DNA from 2 places in the Bacillus sp. 5RYD7K genome. Region 2 is predicted to be linked to the other one. Evidence: riboswitches for the same ligand, from Rfam matches in the RefSeq annotation. Region 2 holds a riboswitch; the other holds the start of a gene.
The links. Region 2 has a riboswitch for lysine ahead of ACQE26_RS07880 (amino acid permease). Riboswitches for the same ligand answer to the same signal wherever they lie in the genome.
Positions count from the first base shown of each region.

Region 1: another riboswitch for lysine. It lies ahead of ACQE26_RS10425 (aspartate kinase); the one in region 2 lies ahead of ACQE26_RS07880 (amino acid permease).

Region 1 covers NZ_CP191200.1:2,072,336-2,081,910, forward strand. The annotation lists gene ACQE26_RS10410 (alpha-N-arabinofuranosidase) at 101-1,591, shown strand; gene trxA (thioredoxin) at 1,743-2,057, shown strand; gene uvrC (excinuclease ABC subunit UvrC) at 2,205-3,977, shown strand; lysine riboswitch at 4,039-4,217, shown strand; gene ACQE26_RS10425 (aspartate kinase) at 4,343-5,572, shown strand; gene ACQE26_RS10430 (YslB family protein) at 5,620-6,066, opposite strand; gene sdhC (succinate dehydrogenase cytochrome B558) at 6,363-6,971, shown strand; gene sdhA (succinate dehydrogenase flavoprotein subunit) at 7,005-8,765, shown strand; gene sdhB (succinate dehydrogenase iron-sulfur subunit) at 8,768-9,526, shown strand.
Region 2 covers NZ_CP191200.1:1,590,448-1,600,022, forward strand. The annotation lists gene ACQE26_RS07860 (substrate-binding domain-containing protein) at 1-733, shown strand, start outside; gene ACQE26_RS07865 (LTA synthase family protein) at 762-2,618, opposite strand; gene ACQE26_RS07870 (metal-dependent hydrolase) at 2,661-3,143, opposite strand; gene sspJ (small acid-soluble spore protein SspJ) at 3,326-3,466, shown strand; lysine riboswitch at 3,589-3,770, shown strand; gene ACQE26_RS07880 (amino acid permease) at 3,879-5,291, shown strand; gene ACQE26_RS07885 (class I SAM-dependent methyltransferase) at 5,340-6,254, opposite strand; gene ACQE26_RS07890 (iron-hydroxamate ABC transporter substrate-binding protein) at 6,402-7,340, opposite strand; gene ACQE26_RS07895 (FecCD family ABC transporter permease) at 7,590-8,627, shown strand; gene ACQE26_RS07900 (FecCD family ABC transporter permease) at 8,627-9,575, shown strand, end outside.

The DNA.
Region 1 (9,575 bases), 480 kb from region 2:
TTTCTGTAAAGCGCTTACAAATTTATCCTTTCAGCATATATCCCAGATACATAGATTGGCTGTAGTGCTTTCATTCTTATTAAGAAAGGAATGATCAAGTATGTCTCACAATACGGCAGTCATTCAAACGGATATCACACGGGGAACCATTAACAAAAACATATACGGACATTTCGCGGAACACTTAGGAAGAGGCATATATGAGGGCATCTGGGTCGGAAAAGATTCCGATATTCCGAATACCGGCGGAATCAGGACGGATGTCGCCTCCGCCCTCAAACAGCTCCAGATTCCCGTTCTCAGATGGCCCGGCGGCTGTTTTGCTGATGAATATCATTGGGCAAACGGCGTAGGGGAACGAAAAACCATGCTGAATACCCATTGGGGCGGAACGATTGATTCCAATGAATTCGGCACGCACGAATTTATGATGCTTTGTGAACTGCTCGGCTGCGAACCGTACATCGCCGGAAACGTCGGCAGCGGGACGGTTAAGGAAATGGCTGATTGGATTGAATACATGACGTTTGAAGCGGGCACACCGATGTCCGACTGGAGAAAGGAAAACGGGCGGGAAAAACCGTGGAAGCTCAAATATTTCGGTATAGGAAATGAGAACTGGGGCTGCGGCGGAAACATGCATCCTGAGTATTATGCCGATCTTTACCGGAACTTTCAAACCTATGTCCGCAATTACAGCGGGAATGAAATCTATAAAATTGCCGGCGGTGCGAATGTCGACGATTACCGCTGGACAGAAACATTAATGAAAAAAGCCGCTGATCTCATGGACGGGCTGAGCCTGCATTATTACACAATACCGGGCGACTTCTGGAAGGGAAAAGGATCAGCGACGGAGTTTACGGAAGATGAATGGTTCATCACGATGAAAAAGGCGGCCCATATGAATGAATTGATTACAAGGCACAGCGCCATTATGGATCAATACGATCCGGAAAAAAGAGTCGGTCTGATCATTGATGAATGGGGGACGTGGCTTGACCCTGAGCCTGGCACGAATCCAGGCTTTTTGTATCAGCAAAATACAATCCGCGACGCGCTTGTCGCCGCCACGCATTTTCATATTTTTCATCAGCACGCAGACCGTGTGCAGATGGCCAATATCGCGCAAACCGTCAATGTGCTTCAGGCAATGATCCTGACAGAAGGGAAAAATATGCTGCTGACGCCGACATATCATGTATTTGATATGTTTAAGGTTCACCAAGATGCTGCTCTTTTAGCCACAGAAACAAAAGCGGCCGGATACGAATGGAAAGACGGCCGGCTCCCGCAAGTCAGTATTTCCGCCTCCAAACAGCAAAACGGAGACATCCATATCAGCATGTGCAATATCGATCATCTGCATAAAGCTGACGTGAAGATTGAACTGCGGGGCATGAAAAAGACAGGGAAGCCTTCCGCGACGATTCTGCGTGCTGAAAAAATGAATGCCCACAATACATTCAGCAGCCCTGAAAACGTCAAACCGAAGCCGTTTTCCGGGTTTACGCAGAAGGGCGGAAACCTGGAGACGGAGCTTCCTCCGATGGCGGTTGTATTAATCACGCTGCCGGCGGGTCCATCTTAAGTTTTGAACGCCTGCTGACCGGTTATCATACATTCTATAAATAAGATTATTTTCGGCGGGTTCGGGAGAAAATAATATAAGCATTAAATTAGCATGAACGAATGGGAGATGCTATACTAAAAATCATCATTTGACATTGGAGGAATAACAAATGGCTATCGTAAAAGCAACTGATCAATCGTTCTCAGCTGAAACAAGTGAAGGTGTCGTATTAGCTGATTTCTGGGCTCCTTGGTGCGGACCTTGTAAAATGATCGCGCCCGTTCTTGAAGAGCTTGATCAAGAAATGGGAGACAAACTGAAAATCGTTAAAATCGACGTGGATGAAAATCAAGAAACTGCCGGTAAATACGGCGTCATGAGCATCCCGACACTTCTTGTGTTAAAAGACGGAGAAGTGGTTGAAACATCTGTCGGCTTCAAACCGAAAGAAGCCCTTGAAGAGCTTGTAAACAAACATCTGTAAGCCGAAAGTTTCCGTTACGGCTGCGGCAGGGCGATTCCTTTAAAAGGGATCGCCTTTTTTGATCTTCCAAAAGCTGAGAATGGAGAAAAACAAATGTTCGTGATACACTGAATGGACACAAGAAATGAATGTAAGGAAGGGTAACGTATGAATAAACAACTGAAAGAAAAGCTGGCCCTCCTTCCCGATCAGCCGGGCTGTTATTTAATGAAAGACCGTCAAAAAACAGTCATCTACGTGGGGAAAGCGAAAGTGCTGAAAAACAGGGTGAGATCCTATTTCACCGGTTCTCACGATGCAAAAACCCAAAGGCTTGTGACGGAGATTGAGGACTTTGAATATATCGTGACTTCCTCCAATCTTGAAGCGCTTATTTTGGAAATGAATCTGATTAAAAAATACGATCCGAAATACAATGTCATGCTGAAAGATGATAAAACCTATCCCTTTATTAAAATCACCCATGAACGCCATCCGCGGCTTATTGTCACCCGCAATGTCAAAAAAGACAAAGGGCGCTATTTCGGCCCGTACCCGAATGTACAGGCGGCGCGGGAAACGAAAAAACTGCTGGACCGCCTTTATCCGCTCAGGAAGTGCTCAAATCTTCCGGACCGCGTCTGTCTCTATTACCATCTCGGACAATGCCTCGCTCCATGTGTAAAGGATATTTCTGAGGAGACAAACCGCGAGCTTGTGGAAGACATCACCCGCTTTTTAAAGGGAGGGCATAACGAGGTCAAAAAAGAGCTTGAAGAGAAAATGGCAGAGGCGGCGGAAAAGCTTGAATTTGAACGGGCTAAAGAATTCCGCGATCAGCTTGCTTACATCGAATCGACGATGGAAAAGCAGAAAATGACCATGAATGACCTTCTGGACCGCGATGTGTTCGCTTATGCGTACGATAAAGGCTGGATGTGCGTTCAAGTCTTTTTCATACGCCAAGGAAAGCTGATCGAACGCGATGTCAGCATGTTTCCGATGTACCAGGAAGCGGATGAAGAATTTCTGACCTTCATCGGCCAGTTCTATTCGAAAAACAATCACTTTCTGCCCAAGGAAATTCTGGTGCCTGACAGCGTTGACAGGGACATGATCAGCGAGCTTTTGGAAACCGCCGTGCATCAGCCGAAAAAAGGCCCGAAAAAAGAACTGCTTCTGCTTGCGCACAAAAACGCGAAAATCGCCCTGCGGGAAAAGTTCTCATTAATCGAGCGGGATGAGGAACGGTCAATCGGAGCAGCCGAACGGCTCGGCGAAGCATTGAACATTTACACGCCGCACCGGATTGAAGCGTTTGACAACTCCAATATTCAAGGCACAAACCCTGTATCGGCCATGATTGTCTTTATTGACGGAAAGCCGAATAAAAAGGAATACCGCAAATATAAAATTAAAACCGTAACAGGGCCTGACGATTACGGATCAATGAGAGAAGTCGTCAGAAGAAGATATTCGAGGGTGCTCCGCGAAAATCTCCCGCTGCCGGATTTAATCATCATTGACGGCGGAAAAGGGCAGATTAACGCGGCGCGCGACGTGCTTGAGAATGAGCTCGGCCTTGATGTCCCGGTAGCGGGATTGGCGAAAGATGACAAACACCGAACATCCAACCTTCTGATCGGCGACCCGCTTGAACCGGTATTTCTGGAGCGGAACAGCCAGGAATTTTACCTGCTTCAGCGCATTCAGGATGAAGTTCACCGTTTTGCGATCAGCTTTCACAGACAGATCCGGGGAAAAAGCGCTTTTCAATCCGTATTGGATGATATCCCGGGGATCGGCGAAAAGCGCAAAAAAATGCTCTTAAAGCATTTCGGTTCTGTCAAAAAGATGAAGGAAGCAAGTCTTGACGATATCAAAAAAGCCGGTGTGCCGGCTGCGGCCGCTCAGCTGCTGTTTGAAAAATTGAAAAAATAGTATTGTGCTTTTCTGAAAAGTCTGCTAGAATGTGAACTAATTTCATAAGATCGTGTTATATGGTGAAGATAGAGGTGCGAACTTCAATAGTATGCCTTTGGAGAATGATGGATTCTGCGAAAAAGGCTGAAAGGGGAGTTCGCCGAAGTGAAACACATCCCATCGGTGTGCTTTGCTGGCTTTGCATTAAATAAATGTAAAGCTGTCAAGAATTCATTTTCTTGGAGGGCTATCTCGTTGTTCATAATCAATCGTAATGATATGAAAAAGCAATGAGAGCTATTCCTCTCATTGCTTTTTTTATTGTGGACACAACGCTCTTTTCTCCTCACCCGCACGAACCAAAATGTAAAGGGTGGTCTAGTATGGGTCTTATCGTACAAAAATTCGGAGGCACTTCCGTCGGCTCTGCCGAAAAAATTCAAAATGCAGCAAATCGCGCCATTGCTGAAAAGAAAAAAGGCCATGACGTCGTAGTCGTCGTTTCGGCAATGGGAAAATCAACCGACGCGCTCGTTAATCTGGCGGCGGAAATGACATCTGAGCCAAGCAGACGCGAGATGGATATGCTTCTGTCTACGGGAGAGCAGGTCACGATTTCGCTTTTGGCCATGGCGCTTCAAGAAAAAGGATATGACGCCGTCTCTTATACGGGCTGGCAGGCGGGTGTCCGCACGGAGGCTGTCCACGGCAATGCGAGAATTACGGATATTGATATCACCGCAATTCAGGCGCAGCTTGCAGAAGGCAGGATTACAGTTGTCGCCGGTTTTCAGGGAGTAACCGAAGACGGCGGCATCACGACGCTCGGACGGGGCGGTTCCGATACGACGGCGGTCGCTCTTGCCGCAGCATTAAAAGCGGATAAATGCGACATTTACACGGACGTTCCGGGCGTGTTTACGACAGATCCGCGGTACGTCCGGTCAGCGAGAAAACTGGCGGGAATTTCTTACGATGAAATGCTGGAGCTTGCAAATCTCGGAGCGGGTGTTCTTCATCCGCGGGCGGTTGAGTTCGCGAAAAACTATCAAGTGCCTTTGGAAGTGCGGTCAAGCACGGAACATGAAGCTGGAACATTAATTGAGGAGGAATCATCAATGGAGCAGAATTTAATCGTCAGAGGAATTGCATTTGAAGACCAGATTACAAGGGTGTCCGTCACGGGCCTGACAAGCGGGTTGACAACACTTTCAACGATCTTCACCGCGCTGGCGAAACGAAACATCAACGTCGACATCATTATTCAGACACAAGCGGACAATGGGGAAGCAGACATTTCTTTCTCAGTGAAAACGGAAGATTCCGCACAAACGGTCGCTGTGCTTGAAGAATATAAAAACGCGCTTGACTATGAAAAAATTGAAACTGAAAGAAAGCTGGCGAAAGTATCCATTGTCGGATCAGGCATGGTCTCTAATCCCGGCGTCGCCGCGGACATGTTTGCCGTACTGGCGGAAAAAAATGTACAAGTCAAAATGGTCAGCACATCTGAAATAAAAGTATCAGCGGTTGTCAGTGAAAATGATATGGTGAAAGCCGTCGAAGCGCTTCATGATGCGTTTGAGCTTTCTAAACAGCCGTCTGCCGTATAAACGGGCAGGCAAAAAGGCGGGACTTTTGAGTCACCGCCTTTTTTCAATTATACAGGGTCCTTCATATCCCATTTCACGGTCAGGACGACTTTATCCGCTCTCTTTTTTACCTGTTCATAAGATTCTGCAATCTGATCGTTCATCAATTGAATCTGTTCGGCTATAAAACCGGCTTCAAGCTGAAAACACGGCTCTTTCTGGTGTTTGAGCCTGCTGGATACGAGCGGTCCTTCCAGTTCAAATTCCAGCTCTTGCTTTTTTGATCCTGTGTTTGTCAAAGTTCCCCAGCCGGCTTTTTCAAAAAAGGCGGGGATTTCTTCCCACGATTGAAGAGGAAATTTGCGGGCGAGGCGTTTCCCCGCCCAATACATCATGGATGAATGCTCCGGGCCGAGGATATCCGGAAGCACGATTTCCCGGATTAATTCGTAGCCGTATGCGCTGACGCCGAGTTCAGTTAAAGGTTCTAAAGCTGCTTCATAATTATTCTTCATATTATGTATTCCCCTCTCTCCTTCGTTTATTATAGCTTAAACAGGGGGGAGGATTACAGGATGATCCTATAAAACACGTGAAAAAAAGTGAAAAAGGTATTGCAGGAAAATAAAATTTTCACGTCAAATAATCAATTCCGAAAATTATAATTTATGTACACGTTTTCTTGACGCCCTTTTGAGGGAGGAGTAAAATGAAATTGTCAATAAATTTTAATAAAGTGCTTACAATTGAAACGAAGTGGGGGCAGAGATTTTAGCACATTTCGCACTTAAATCAAACAGGGGGTAAAGTAATGTCTGGGAACAGAGAGTTTTATTTTCGAAGATTGCATTCCTTGCTCGGTGTGATTCCGGTCGGCATCTTTTTGATCCAGCATTTAGTCGTCAACCAATTTGCCGCAAGGGGAGCGGATGCGTTTAACAAGGCGGCCGGCTTTATGGACAGTCTGCCGTTCAGGTATGCGTTAGAAATTTTTATTATTTTCTTACCTTTAATTTATCATGCGGTTTACGGTGTGTACATAGCATTTACTGCGAAAAACAACGCTGGCCACTACAGCTATTTCAGAAACTGGATGTTTGTGCTTCAGCGTGTCACCGGTATTCTCACCCTTATTTTCGTCAGCTGGCATGTGTGGCAGACGCGGATTGCCGCACAGATGGGCGCTGAAGTCAACTTCGATATGATGGCGAATATTCTGAGCTCGCCGTTTATGCTCGGATTTTACATTGTAGGCGTTTTATCAGTTATTTTTCACTTTTCAAACGGCTTATGGTCTTTTGCGGTCACATGGGGGATCACGGTCACGCCGCGTTCTCAAAGAATTTCGACTTACGTGACGCTGATTATATTTTTAGCGCTTTCATACGTGGGTCTAAAAGCGATTTTTGCGTTTGTGTAAGAGAACTAGATTACTAGAGGGAGAGGGGCTATCATGAGTCAATCAAGCATTATCGTAGTCGGCGGGGGTCTTGCCGGCCTCATGGCGACAATTAAAGCAGCGGAATCAGGCACGGCCGTTAAATTGTTTTCCATCGTTCCGGTCAAACGCTCTCACTCGGTCTGCGCGCAGGGCGGGATAAACGGAGCTGTCAACACAAAAGGGGAAGGAGACTCTCCGTTTGAGCATTTTGATGACACGGTTTACGGAGGCGACTTTTTAGCAAACCAGCCGCCTGTAAAAGCGATGTGTGAAGCGGCGCCGTCCATTATCCACTTATTGGACCGCATGGGGGTTATGTTTAACAGAACGCCGGAAGGGCTCTTGGACTTCCGCCGTTTCGGGGGTACACAGCATCACAGAACCGCATACGCGGGAGCGACGACGGGTCAGCAGCTTCTTTACGCACTGGACGAGCAAGTGCGCAGATATGAAGTGGCGGGTCTCGTCACAAAATATGAAGGCTGGGAATTCCTCGGCGCCGTTCTTGACGATGAGCGCACGTGCCGCGGTATCGTAGCCCAAAATCTGACCAATATGCAAATCGAGTCATTCCGTTCTGACGCCGTTATTATGGCGACGGGAGGACCAGGAATTGTATTCGGCAAATCAACAAACAGCATGATCAACACGGGATCTGCCGCATCAATCGTTTATCAGCAGGGCGCTTACTACGCTAACGGCGAATTTATTCAAATTCACCCGACTGCCATTCCCGGAGACGATAAACTCCGTCTGATGAGTGAATCGGCGCGCGGCGAGGGCGGAAGAGTCTGGACGTATAAAGATGGAAAACCTTGGTACTTCCTTGAGGAAAAATATCCGGCTTACGGAAACCTTGTGCCGCGGGATATTGCGACACGCGAAATCTTTGACGTGTGCGTGAACCAGAAGCTCGGCATCAATGGAGAAAACATGGTGTATCTCGATCTTTCGCACAAAGATCCGAAAGAGCTTGATGTTAAGCTCGGCGGCATTATCGAAATCTATGAAAAATTCATGGGAGATGACCCGCGCAAGCTTCCGATGAAAATTTTCCCTGCCGTTCACTATTCAATGGGCGGTCTGTGGGTTGATTATGATCAGATGACAAGCATCCGCGGACTGTTCGCGGCGGGTGAATGTGATTATTCAATGCACGGAGGAAACCGTTTAGGGGCAAACTCTCTGCTTTCCGCCATTTACGGAGGAATGGTTGCCGGTCCGAATGCGGTGAAATATGTTTCCGGACTTGAAACATCGGCTGAAGACCTGTCTTCTTCATTATTTGATTCCTACGTGAAAAAAGAAGAAGAAAAATGGGCAGACATCATGAAGATGGACGGCGATGAAAATGCCTACGTGCTTCACCGTGAACTCGGAGAATGGATGACGGCCAACGTAACGGTGGTCCGCCACAATGACAAGCTTTTGAAAACAGATGATAAAATCCAAGAGCTGATGGAACGCTTTAAGAAAATCAATATTAATGATACGACAAAATGGAGCAACCAAGGGGCGATGTTCACCCGCCAGTTCTCCAATATGCTTCAGCTTGCCAGAGTCATCACGCTCGGCGCATATAACCGAAATGAAAGCCGGGGAGCGCACTATAAACCGGATTTCCCTGAAAGAAATGACGATGAGTGGCTCAAAACGACAATGGCTAAACATGCCGGTCCGTTTGAAGCTCCGGAATTTGAATATCAGGATGTCGATGTATCACTGATTGCGCCCCGTAAACGCGACTACTCGAAGAAGAAGGTGGCGAAATAATCATGAGTGAGAAAAAGATACGGTTTATCATTACACGTCAGGATACGCCTGAAAGCGCGCCATACGATGAAGAATTTGAAATCAATTACCGCCCGAATCTGAACGTAATTTCCGCCCTGATGGAAATCCGCAGAAATCCCGTGAATGCAAAAGGGGAGAAAACTACTCCGGTCGCATGGGACATGAACTGTCTCGAGGAAGTATGCGGCGCCTGCTCCATGGTCATCAACGGCAGACCGCGCCAGTCATGCACGGCGCTGATTGATAAGCTGGAACAGCCGATCCGTCTGAAGCCGATGAAAACATTCCCGGTTGTCCGTGACCTTCAGGTTGACCGCAGCAGAATGTTTGATTCACTGAAAAAAGTGAAAGCATGGGTGCCGATAGACGGGACTTACGACTTGGGACCGGGACCGAGAATGCCGGAAAAACGCCGCCAGTGGGCATATGAGTTGTCTAAATGCATGACCTGCGGCGTCTGCCTTGAAGCCTGCCCTAATGTCAACAGCAAATCGAAGTTCATGGGGCCTGCCCCGATGTCGCAAGTGCGTCTATTTAACGCCCATCCGACGGGCGCGATGAACAAGTCAGAACGTTTAGAAGCTTTAATGACAGACGGCGGTCTCGGAGATTGCGGGAATTCACAAAACTGTGTTCAATCCTGCCCGAAAGGCATTCCGCTCACGACTTCAATCGCTGCTTTGAACAGAGATACCAACTTACAAGCATTCCGCAATTTCTTCGGAAGCGACAGAGTATAAGATATAGAAAAAGAGCCTCTTCCGCACGGGAGAGGTTTTTTTATAAGGA
Region 2 (9,575 bases):
GGCGGCTGACCCGCCCCGCAGGCCGGAGCCGGAAAAAAGGCAGTCTGTTATCATCAGCGGCCAGGATGTGTCGATGGATCTCCTCAGCAAACAGCTGGAACAAAAAATACAGGCGTCCCCGCTCCGCAAGTACAGCGGCAGCTTAAACAGCCTGATCGAGATGTACCGGGGAGCCTGCGACATCGTCAGTCTGCATCTGTATGATGGGGAGACGGGGGAGTATAACATCCCGTATGTGAAGCGCATTCTTTCAGGAGAGCCGTTTGCGCTCTTTCATGTCGTGCTTCGGCAAGCCGGATTATACGTGAAAAAGGGCAATCCGCTGAACATTCAGGGCTTTCAGGATTTGAGCAGAAAGGATGTCCGTATCGTCAATCGCGAAAAAGGATCAGGCGCGAGGGTGCTGCTGGACGAACAGCTCAGATCATTCGGCATCACGCCGTCTGAGGTTGCCGGCTACCATGACATTGTCACGGATCATTTGTCAGCGGCTTCACAAGTATCAGGCGGAAAAGCGGATGCGGGAATCGGTTCGCAGCATGCGGCGCATATAGCCGGCACGGATTTTATCCCGGTAATCAGTGAGCAGTACGATGTGGTCGTTTTAAAACAAAACCGGGAGCTTGTTCAAAGCGTGCAGGACATTCTCAATTCCGGGGAATTCAAGTCTCAGCTTTCTCAATTATCCGGATATGATACGAAAATGACCGGTCGGCTCATATATGAAACGTAAAAAACCCCTCCAATGACGGAGGGATTTTTTATTGTTTGTAAAACCGCAGCAGGTCGCCGTTTAATATTTTATCGGAGAGCATCAGTTCTTGTTCCGCTTTTTCTTTCTCATCGCTGCACGCGCCTATGTCAGAAAGCGGTTCGCCCGTTTTGCGGCTGTAACACGTATTTTTCGTATAAATATGATCACCCGTGATAAAGCTGCCGTTTCTCAGCACAGCAAACGGAGTCCGCTCTTTGGAAAACAGGTCATTGCCGAACTGAATGCTGCCTTTCGTTTCAATGCCGAGCAGATGAAGCAGCGTCGGTCTTACATCAACCTGTCCCGCGGCGGAAGCGATCGTTTCCGGCTCACGGTCGGTCACCCCGGGAATATGAATGATAAACGGCACGCGCTGGAGCTGAACCGTATCAAACGGCGTGATTTCTTCTTTTCCCAAGAATTCGGCAAGTCCTTTATTGTGGGCTTCGGATATGCCGTAATGATCTCCCATCAGGACGATCATCGCGTTATCATAAAGCCCTTCTTTTTTCAGCTTGTTGAAAAAGTGTTTTAGCGCCTCATCTTCATAGCGGACCGTCGTCACATAACGGTTTAACAAATCACTGCTTGTGTCCGGTTCCTCAATGAGCTGATCCTGTTTATCAATTTCAAAAGGAAAATGGTTGGTCAAAGTCAGCAGGCTTGCGTAAAACGGCTGCGGAAGCTTCTTTAATTTTTCCGCTGACTGTTCGAGAAATTCCTTGTCCTTCAGGCCCCAGCCCGTTGAATTTTCCGGTGTCACCTTAAATTCATCCGCGTCGAAAAAACGATCGATGCCGAATGCCCCGTACATCTCATCCCGGTTCCAAAAGGCTTTATGATTGGCATGCAGAACGGCCGAATAGTACTGATGGTCTTTTAACGTATGGTACAGCGTATTGAACCGGTGGCCGCTTTTGGTGAAAAAAACGGCGCCGCTTGAAGACGGATACAGCGAATTCGCAGTAATGAATTCTGAATCTGAGGTTTTTCCCTGTTCGGTCTGCTGATAAAAATGAGTGAAGTCATAGCTTTTTTTCCGCAGCTTATTCATAAACGGGGTAATCTCTCGCCCGTTGACCCGTTCATCCATCACAAAACGCTGTGTTGATTCAAGCGTGACAAAAATCACATTACGCCCTTTAGCAAGCCCGAACTTTGTATCGGACGGGCGGCTGTAGTCGGCTTGGGTGTAGTTCGCGACCGCCGCAAGACTGTCTTCGTCGGCAAACGCTTTAGCCCCTGCATTCAGCGTTTGCGAAATGGTGTCATACAAATGAAAGTGGAACAGGCCGATTCCTTTTACGAGCGCTTCACGATCAAAAGGATGCCTGAACAGCTTCGGCTGCTCGGCCTCAGACAGCGCAAGGTTGCACAGCATGAGCCCGGCTGATGCCCACGCATACGCTTTAACGGTCCGGGCTCCCGCTTTTCCCTTACCGGCTTTATGCCTTCCAGATAGGTAAAACAGAACCGCAATATCCGCGAATAAAGCAATATACAGCGGGTGAAACAGCTCTTGGACGCTGCTTCCCATATCGCCTATATTGCTCGCCTGAAACAAAACCGGTATGGTGATAAAATCAATATAAAACCCGTAAAACACCGTATTGGCGATTAAAATCCCCGTCAGCATCACATTCGCCGAAAGCAGAAAGATCCGCTGCTTTTTTTCTGTCAGCAGCAGGCCGATGCCGAACAGCGGCACAATAAAGCTCAGCGGATTAATGAGAAGCAGACATTCCTCAAGAACCGAATTGTTCTGCAGATCAAAACCGAGCTTGTAAACGGCGTATGTTTTTATCCACATGAACAGGATAGACAGGCATAAAAACCGATGATTGCTGAAAAAGGATTTTTTCATATGTATGACTCCTCACCCTAAAAGCGAAAAGACGCTTTTTGTTTAAGAGATGCGGCCGTGAACCAATTCGTATAAATAATAGCAGGATACAATCGTTAACCCGGCCAGCACAAGCTGCTCCGAAAAGCTCCCCGTCCTCATATAAAGGGGAAGACGGAAGCGGATGGCAGACGGAAACAGCAGTTTAATGCCGTTGACGGTCCATGCGTCAAGCACAAGGTGGCTTGCCATTCCGATCATCAGTCCGGCGGAGATGCTCGGATTCGGGATATAGGCTGCCGTGATGAAAAACATAATAAGCATAAACAGCAGACTGTGTGTAAATGTTCTGTGGCCGAACACCGTGCTTACGATTTTGGACAGAACGGGCAGCGTTCTGCCGATTTTGCTTTTCGTATGGCAAATATCGGGAATCAGCGCCCCGAGGGCACCCGCTGAGGTCATAAGGACCGGATCATACCCGTAATAATACGCAATTGCGGAACAAGAAGCGATGCCTCCCATGATGTGTGTTTTTCCTGTCATTTTTCGCTTCTCCTTTTTATTTTTGCCAAAATCCCCTGAATTACAAATATATCAAGAGAATGCATGTTTGATCAACAAACTTTACCTGTTCCGCCAAAAGGAAGGAGAACGGATTCCGCATATTCTGCCGCGGAAAAAGACACATTATAGGTGTACCTATATTTGATAAAGAGGTGATACAGATGGCTTTCTTTAACAAAGAAAAAGGCAAAAACAGCGATAAAAACAAAAACGTCATTCAAGGTGCGCTTGATGACGCCAGTGCAGCTTTGAAAGACGATCCGCTTCAAGAAGCTGTTCAAAAGAAAAAAAACAACCGCTGACTATATAAAACGGGTAGGGCGAATGCTCTATCCGTTTTCCGTCTAATTTTTCCCTTTGACAGATCTTTTTATCTCTGATAACCTCTGAGTAGAATTGAATGATAAAAATCCTCACTCTTTCTCGGTGAGGTAGAGGTTGCGCTTGATGATGAGTCGCACATGCCAGGCTGATAAGGGGCCGCAAAACATGTGTTAAAGGCATCAGCGCCGAAGTGTAAAGAAAGCCGATCCTTCTTTATGCTGGGACTGTATCTGAATAAGTGCAGGACTGCCGCGTGCTTTTTCGCGGAGGGCTATCCGGAGATCAAGGGTGTGTGTTTCTTTAAGCATGGACTTTTGTTCAGGCTTTTTTTGTGTGTAAATATGGTCTCGGGGTCTGGTCCGTACGAATGAACAACCAGGAGGTACAGGAATGGAACAGACGAAAAAATGGGGTTTTTGGTTATTAACGGCATTTGTCGTAGGAAATATGGTAGGCTCGGGCATCTTTTCCCTTCCGAGCACGCTCGCAAAAATCGCGAGCCCGTTCGGCGCTACATCGGCATGGCTTTTAACGGGAGCCGGTGTGTTAATGATCGCGCTTGTCTTCGGTCACTTATCCATCCGCAAGCCTGAGCTGACGGCGGGGCCGCAAAGCTATGCGAGAGCGCTGTTCAGTGATCGGAAAAAAGGGAACGCAGCCGGTTTCACGATGGTGTGGGGCTACTGGGTGGCGAGCTGGATCAGCAACGTGGCGATCATCACCAGCCTTGCCGGATATTTAACTTCTTTTTTCCCGATTTTAACGGATAAGCGTGAAATGTTTTCAATCGGCGGTCAGGCGGTTACACTTGGCCAGCTGCTGACATTTGCCGTATGTACGGTTTTATTATGGGGCACTCACACGATTCTCGTCTCCAGCATGAACGGTGCGAGTAAATTAAATTTCGTTACGACGTTTTCAAAGGTATTAGGATTTATCTTCTTTATCATTGCAGGTTTGTTTGTATTTCAAACGTCGTTTTTTGATCATTTTTATTTTCCGGTTCAGACAGGTCCTCACACGGTTGAGGGAATCGGCGGTCAGGTCCACAATGCGGCGATTTCAACATTATGGGCGTTCGTCGGAATTGAATCGGCAGTCATCTTATCCGGGCGCGCCCGTTCGCAGCGCGACGTGAAACGCGCCACCATTACCGGCTTATTGATCGCGCTCAGCATCTATATTATCGTGACATTGATTACGATGGGCGTGCTTCCGCATGGTAAGCTTGTCGGCTCGGAAAAACCGTTTGTTGACGTATTATACGCGATTGTCGGCAATGCGGGAAGCATCATCATGGCGATTTTGGCGATCCTCTGTCTGTTCGGGACGATGCTCGGCTGGATTCTTCTCGGCTCTGAAGTTCCGTATCAAGCCGCGAAATCAGGAGACTTTCCCGCCGCTTTTGCAAAAACAAATAAACAGGGAAGCCCGGTTGTGTCGTTAATCGTCACGAATGTGATGTCACAGATCTTTATCTTTTCGGTTATTTCCCGGACAATCAGTGACGCGTTTACGTTTTTAACAACGGCGGCGACACTCGCTTATCTGATTCCGTATCTCGTATCTGCGTTTTACAGCCTGAAGCTCGTGCTGACGGGTGAAACGTATGACGAAATCAAGGGTTCAAGAGTGAAGGACGGTTTCATCGCCATCCTTGCCTGCATTTATTCTTTTTACGTCATTATTACCGGAACGGCCGATTTAACGACCTTTATTCTCGGTATCGGGCTGTTCTTCGTCGGTCTGCTGTTATATCCTTTCGTTTCAAAGAAATTTGCAAACAACAGACAATCCGTATAAAAAAAAGACATCTCACGTCTGTGGGATGTCTTTTTTGGTGTCAGCGGATTACTTTTTGACGGCGTGTATATAATGAATGGTCTCGAATGCGGTTAAATGGTCAGTGCGTCCGCTGAAAAAACGGTCATTGATAACCGCTGGAGATAAATGTTCATAAATAAGCAGGCCTGATGATTCTAACATTTTTTCAATTTCTTTATAGCTGAAACACGACAGCATCGGTTCTCCGCCTGCCGCAGCCATTTTCACCATGTTCTCCACTCTGTTTGACAGTCCTTTTTCTTCAAAGAGCGATTCATCCGCATAATCAAACACGATAGAGCTGCCGGGCGGGACTTCGGCAAATAATTGTGTAAGCAGGCGGGCGAGATGCTTTTTCGTAAGATAATATGAAACACCGAGCAGGCTGAAAAAGGTTTTTTGGCGGGAAAAACCTTCCTGATTCAGACGGCTGAAAGAAAGCGGAGCCGTAAAGTCCATCGGCGCAAAATGAAGACGGCTCGGAATATCGCGCTCAAGACGTTTTAATCTGTTTAATTTGTCTTCCTGTGAAGCGCGGAGATCCGCTTCAAAGATGTCTAAGCCGTTTGTCACCTCGGGATGTCTGAAACAGAAAGTATCCAGCCCCGCTCCGAGGTTGACATACTGTTTAACCCCGAGCTTCACTTCATTCAGGAGCACTTCTTCACAATACGCCGCACGTGCTAACGGTGTAGGAGACAGCTGGACTTGAGTCACCCATTTTAAGATGTCATCCGGTTTGCCTTGAAGCCTCCGGGCCATGTCTTTGCTGAAAAATGATATACCTTGAATCAAATGATCGCTGATGTCCGACAGCTCTTTTTCAGATAAAAGATCTTGTGCCAAGAAATCATCAAATATCACCGGTGTGTCGTATTTACTGTGGTACGCCCTTACGAAAGCGGACAGCAGGGAAGTCATACTCGCTTTATTTTCTCTCATATTAAAGATCCTCCGTTATTTACGTCAATCTCCGGCCGGGAGAATCTTATTATACATGTTAATCCAAAAGTGTAAATTATAGCATAAATGAATTTTTTTGTCAAGTTTTTGGCGTCATAAAAAGCCGCTGTGACAGCGGCTCCCGGGTTACTTTGTTAAGCTTTTTGTGATGTAGTCGAGCTGGCCTTCGAGTGAAATCGGGTCTGAGAAATAGAAGCCGATCGGATCAATGTGATAGACATGGTTTTGCTTGACGGCATCGAGATTCTTCCAGATTGAACTGTCAAGCACGCCTTTGTCGTCACCGCCGGCCTGCCACGGCCCCATAAAGATATAGTCTCCCGCGAAGTCAGGCAGTTTTTCAAGTGAAATGCTGGCGTAGCCCGGCCCTTGATTAATGGCTTTTTCCTTCGTCAGTTTTGTGGCTTTCAGCCCGAGTTTGTCATAAATGATGCTTCCGCCGCGGCCGAAGTCTTTACCGAATACATAGATGTCTTTTCCGTTTGTCTGCATGATGGAGATGGTTTTTGAGCCGACCGCTTTTTGAACTTTTGTTTTAGCGGCAGCGGTTTTCTTATCCCATTCAGCCAGCCATTTGTCTGCTTTATCTTCAGTGCCCGTCATTTTCGCAAACTCTTTGAATTGATCAATGTTGCTGAGCTTGTCATATTTAATGGCGATGGTCGGCGCGATTTTTTCCAGTTTTTCAATATCGGCGCCTTGTGTCGTCCAGACAACGATTAAATCAGGCTTTAAGTCAATGATTTTCTCAACGGATGTGCCGTCGCCGATGTTTGTCACACCGTTTGTTTTCCCTTTGTAATACGGGTTTTTAAATACGTTTTGCGGCGCGCCGACAACATTGATGCCGAGCTGTTTGAAGTCGCCGTAGTAGCCGTCAGCCATGACGACGACACGTTTCGGGTTCTTCGGAATTTTAATATTGCCGTTTTCGGCTTTATAAGTGACGGTTTCTCCTTTTTCAGAAGAGCCTTTCGTGTCTGAAGAATTTCCGCATGCGGCCAAAGCGGCGATGAGCAGCACGGCAATCAGCGCAGCGCCGATTTTCTTGTATATATGGAACATCTGACATTCCTTCTTTCATAAAAAAAATAGTGATAAAGAGAATCATTATCAGTGTGATTATATCACTGCTTTTATAGAGAAGCACGCTCTTTTTAAAGAAAAACTTTCTATTGTCATATGAAATTAGGTCTATTAATAGAGAAGATAATAGTGCTATACTGAAACAAGTCATTGATAATCATTATCATTACCATTCTTGTTTTGAGAAAGGAAGAACGAGTGTTGGGTCTATTAAAAAAGAAGCAGACAATGACGGCTCAGGGGGCATCAGGGAGCGAAATCCAGTGGACGGCGCGTTCATTCCGGGCGGCTGTGCTGCTGTGTGCCGGTATTGCGGTTTTATTGATCGGCGCGGCCTTGTCTGTTTCCATCGGAGCTGCCGATATTCATCTGCGGACGGTGTGGGATGCTCTCTTTCACTTTCAGCCGCAAAATACATCTCATCAAATCATACGCGATCTGAGGCTGCCGAGAACTGCTGCCGCCGCGCTCGTCGGGGCTTTTTTAGCTGTGTCCGGGGCGATTATGCAGGGGCTGACGCGAAACCCGCTTGCTGAGCCTTCCATTATGGGCGTGACGTCGGGGTCGGGATTTGCGATCGCTTTGGCATTTGCTTTTTTTCCGGGGCTCTCTGCCGCGGGGCTTGTTTTGTGGTCCTTTATGGGAGCGGGAATCGGGGCGCTCATTGTGTTTGGCATCGGCCTGTTTTCAAAAGGCGGGCTGACACCGGTGAAGCTCGCGCTGGCCGGTACGGCGGTCGGCTATTTCTTAACGGGGCTTTCAAGCGCGATTGCGATCCGTTTTGATGTCGCTCAGGATGTGAAGTTCTGGTATGCCGGAGGAGTCGCATCCGTGAAATGGGAGGGCGTCCAGCTGCTTTTGACAGTCGGCGTCATCGGACTTTTGCTCGCATTTCTGATTGCGCGCTCAGTGACGGTGCTGAGCTTGGGTGAGGAGCTTGCTAAAGGGCTAGGGCAGTACACGGCGCTTGTGAAAGTCATCGGAATGGTTGTCGTTGTCCTCTTGACGGGGGCTTCAGTATCAGTCGCCGGAGCCATTTCTTTTATCGGCTTGGTGATTCCGCACATCACCCGTTTTTTAGTCGGTGTAGATTACAGATGGATTATTCCTTGTTCGGCGGTATTCGGCGCCGTTTTGTTAGTCTTCAGTGACATTGCGGCAAGACTCGTCAATGCGCCGTTTGAAACACCGGTCGGCGCTTTAACGGCCCTTATCGGGGTTCCCTTTTTCTTTTATTTGGCGCGCAGGGAAAGGAGAGGGCTGTAATGAATGTGAAATCGAAAAAACCGCTGGCGGTTATAGCCATTACGTTTTTGCTCATATGCATCGTCTTTTTTATCAGCTTAAATATGGGTGTGATCCGGATTGCGCCTTTCGATGCGTTACGTGTCTTTTTCGGACAGGGGGATGCCCGGGATCAGCTCGTTTTATTTGAATTCAGACTGCCGCGCATGGTGCTGTCATTGCTGGTCGGGGCCGGAATCGCCGTTTCAGGCGCTATTTTTCAAAGCGTGTCTCAAAATGACTTGGCGGAGCCGGGCATTCTCGGTATTAACGCCGGGGCGTCTTTGGCGGTCGTGCTATTTATCTTCTTTTTCCAAGGGTCTGCTGCTGATTTAAGCATGTTCAGTACATGGCTGCTTCCGGTGAGCGCTTTGGCGGGGGCTTTTCTGGCTGTGCTGCTCATCTATGTGCTCGCTTGGAAAAAAGGTGTTTCGCCTGTCCGGCTCATTTTGGTCGGGATCGGCGTTAATGCGGGGTTTAATGCGCTTCTCCTGATTTTTCAGCTGAAGATGGACCCGCGGGACTTCATGCAGGCGCTTGTATGGATTTCCGGTTCGATTTGGAATGCCAATTGGAAAATGGTGCTGTCCATTTTGCCGTGGCTGCTGGTTCTTTTGCCGTTCAGCCTCTATAAAGCGAGATATTTAAACGTGCTCCAGCTCGGTGACCAGCTGGCGGCGGGACTCGGCACCCGGGTCGAAAAGGAGCGGCGCATTCTGCTGTTTTCAGCCGCCGCCTTGGCCGCGTCATGTGTTGCGGCAGCCGGCGGAATCGCTTTTCTCGGATTGATTGCCCCGCATTTGGCCAGAAGGCTTACCGGGCCGCGCCATCAAACGCTTATTCCGATTTCGGCTTTAATCGGCGCATTTTTATTTCTGCTCGCTGATACGCTGGCGAGAAATGTGCTTGCGCCGTCCGAGGTTCCGGTCG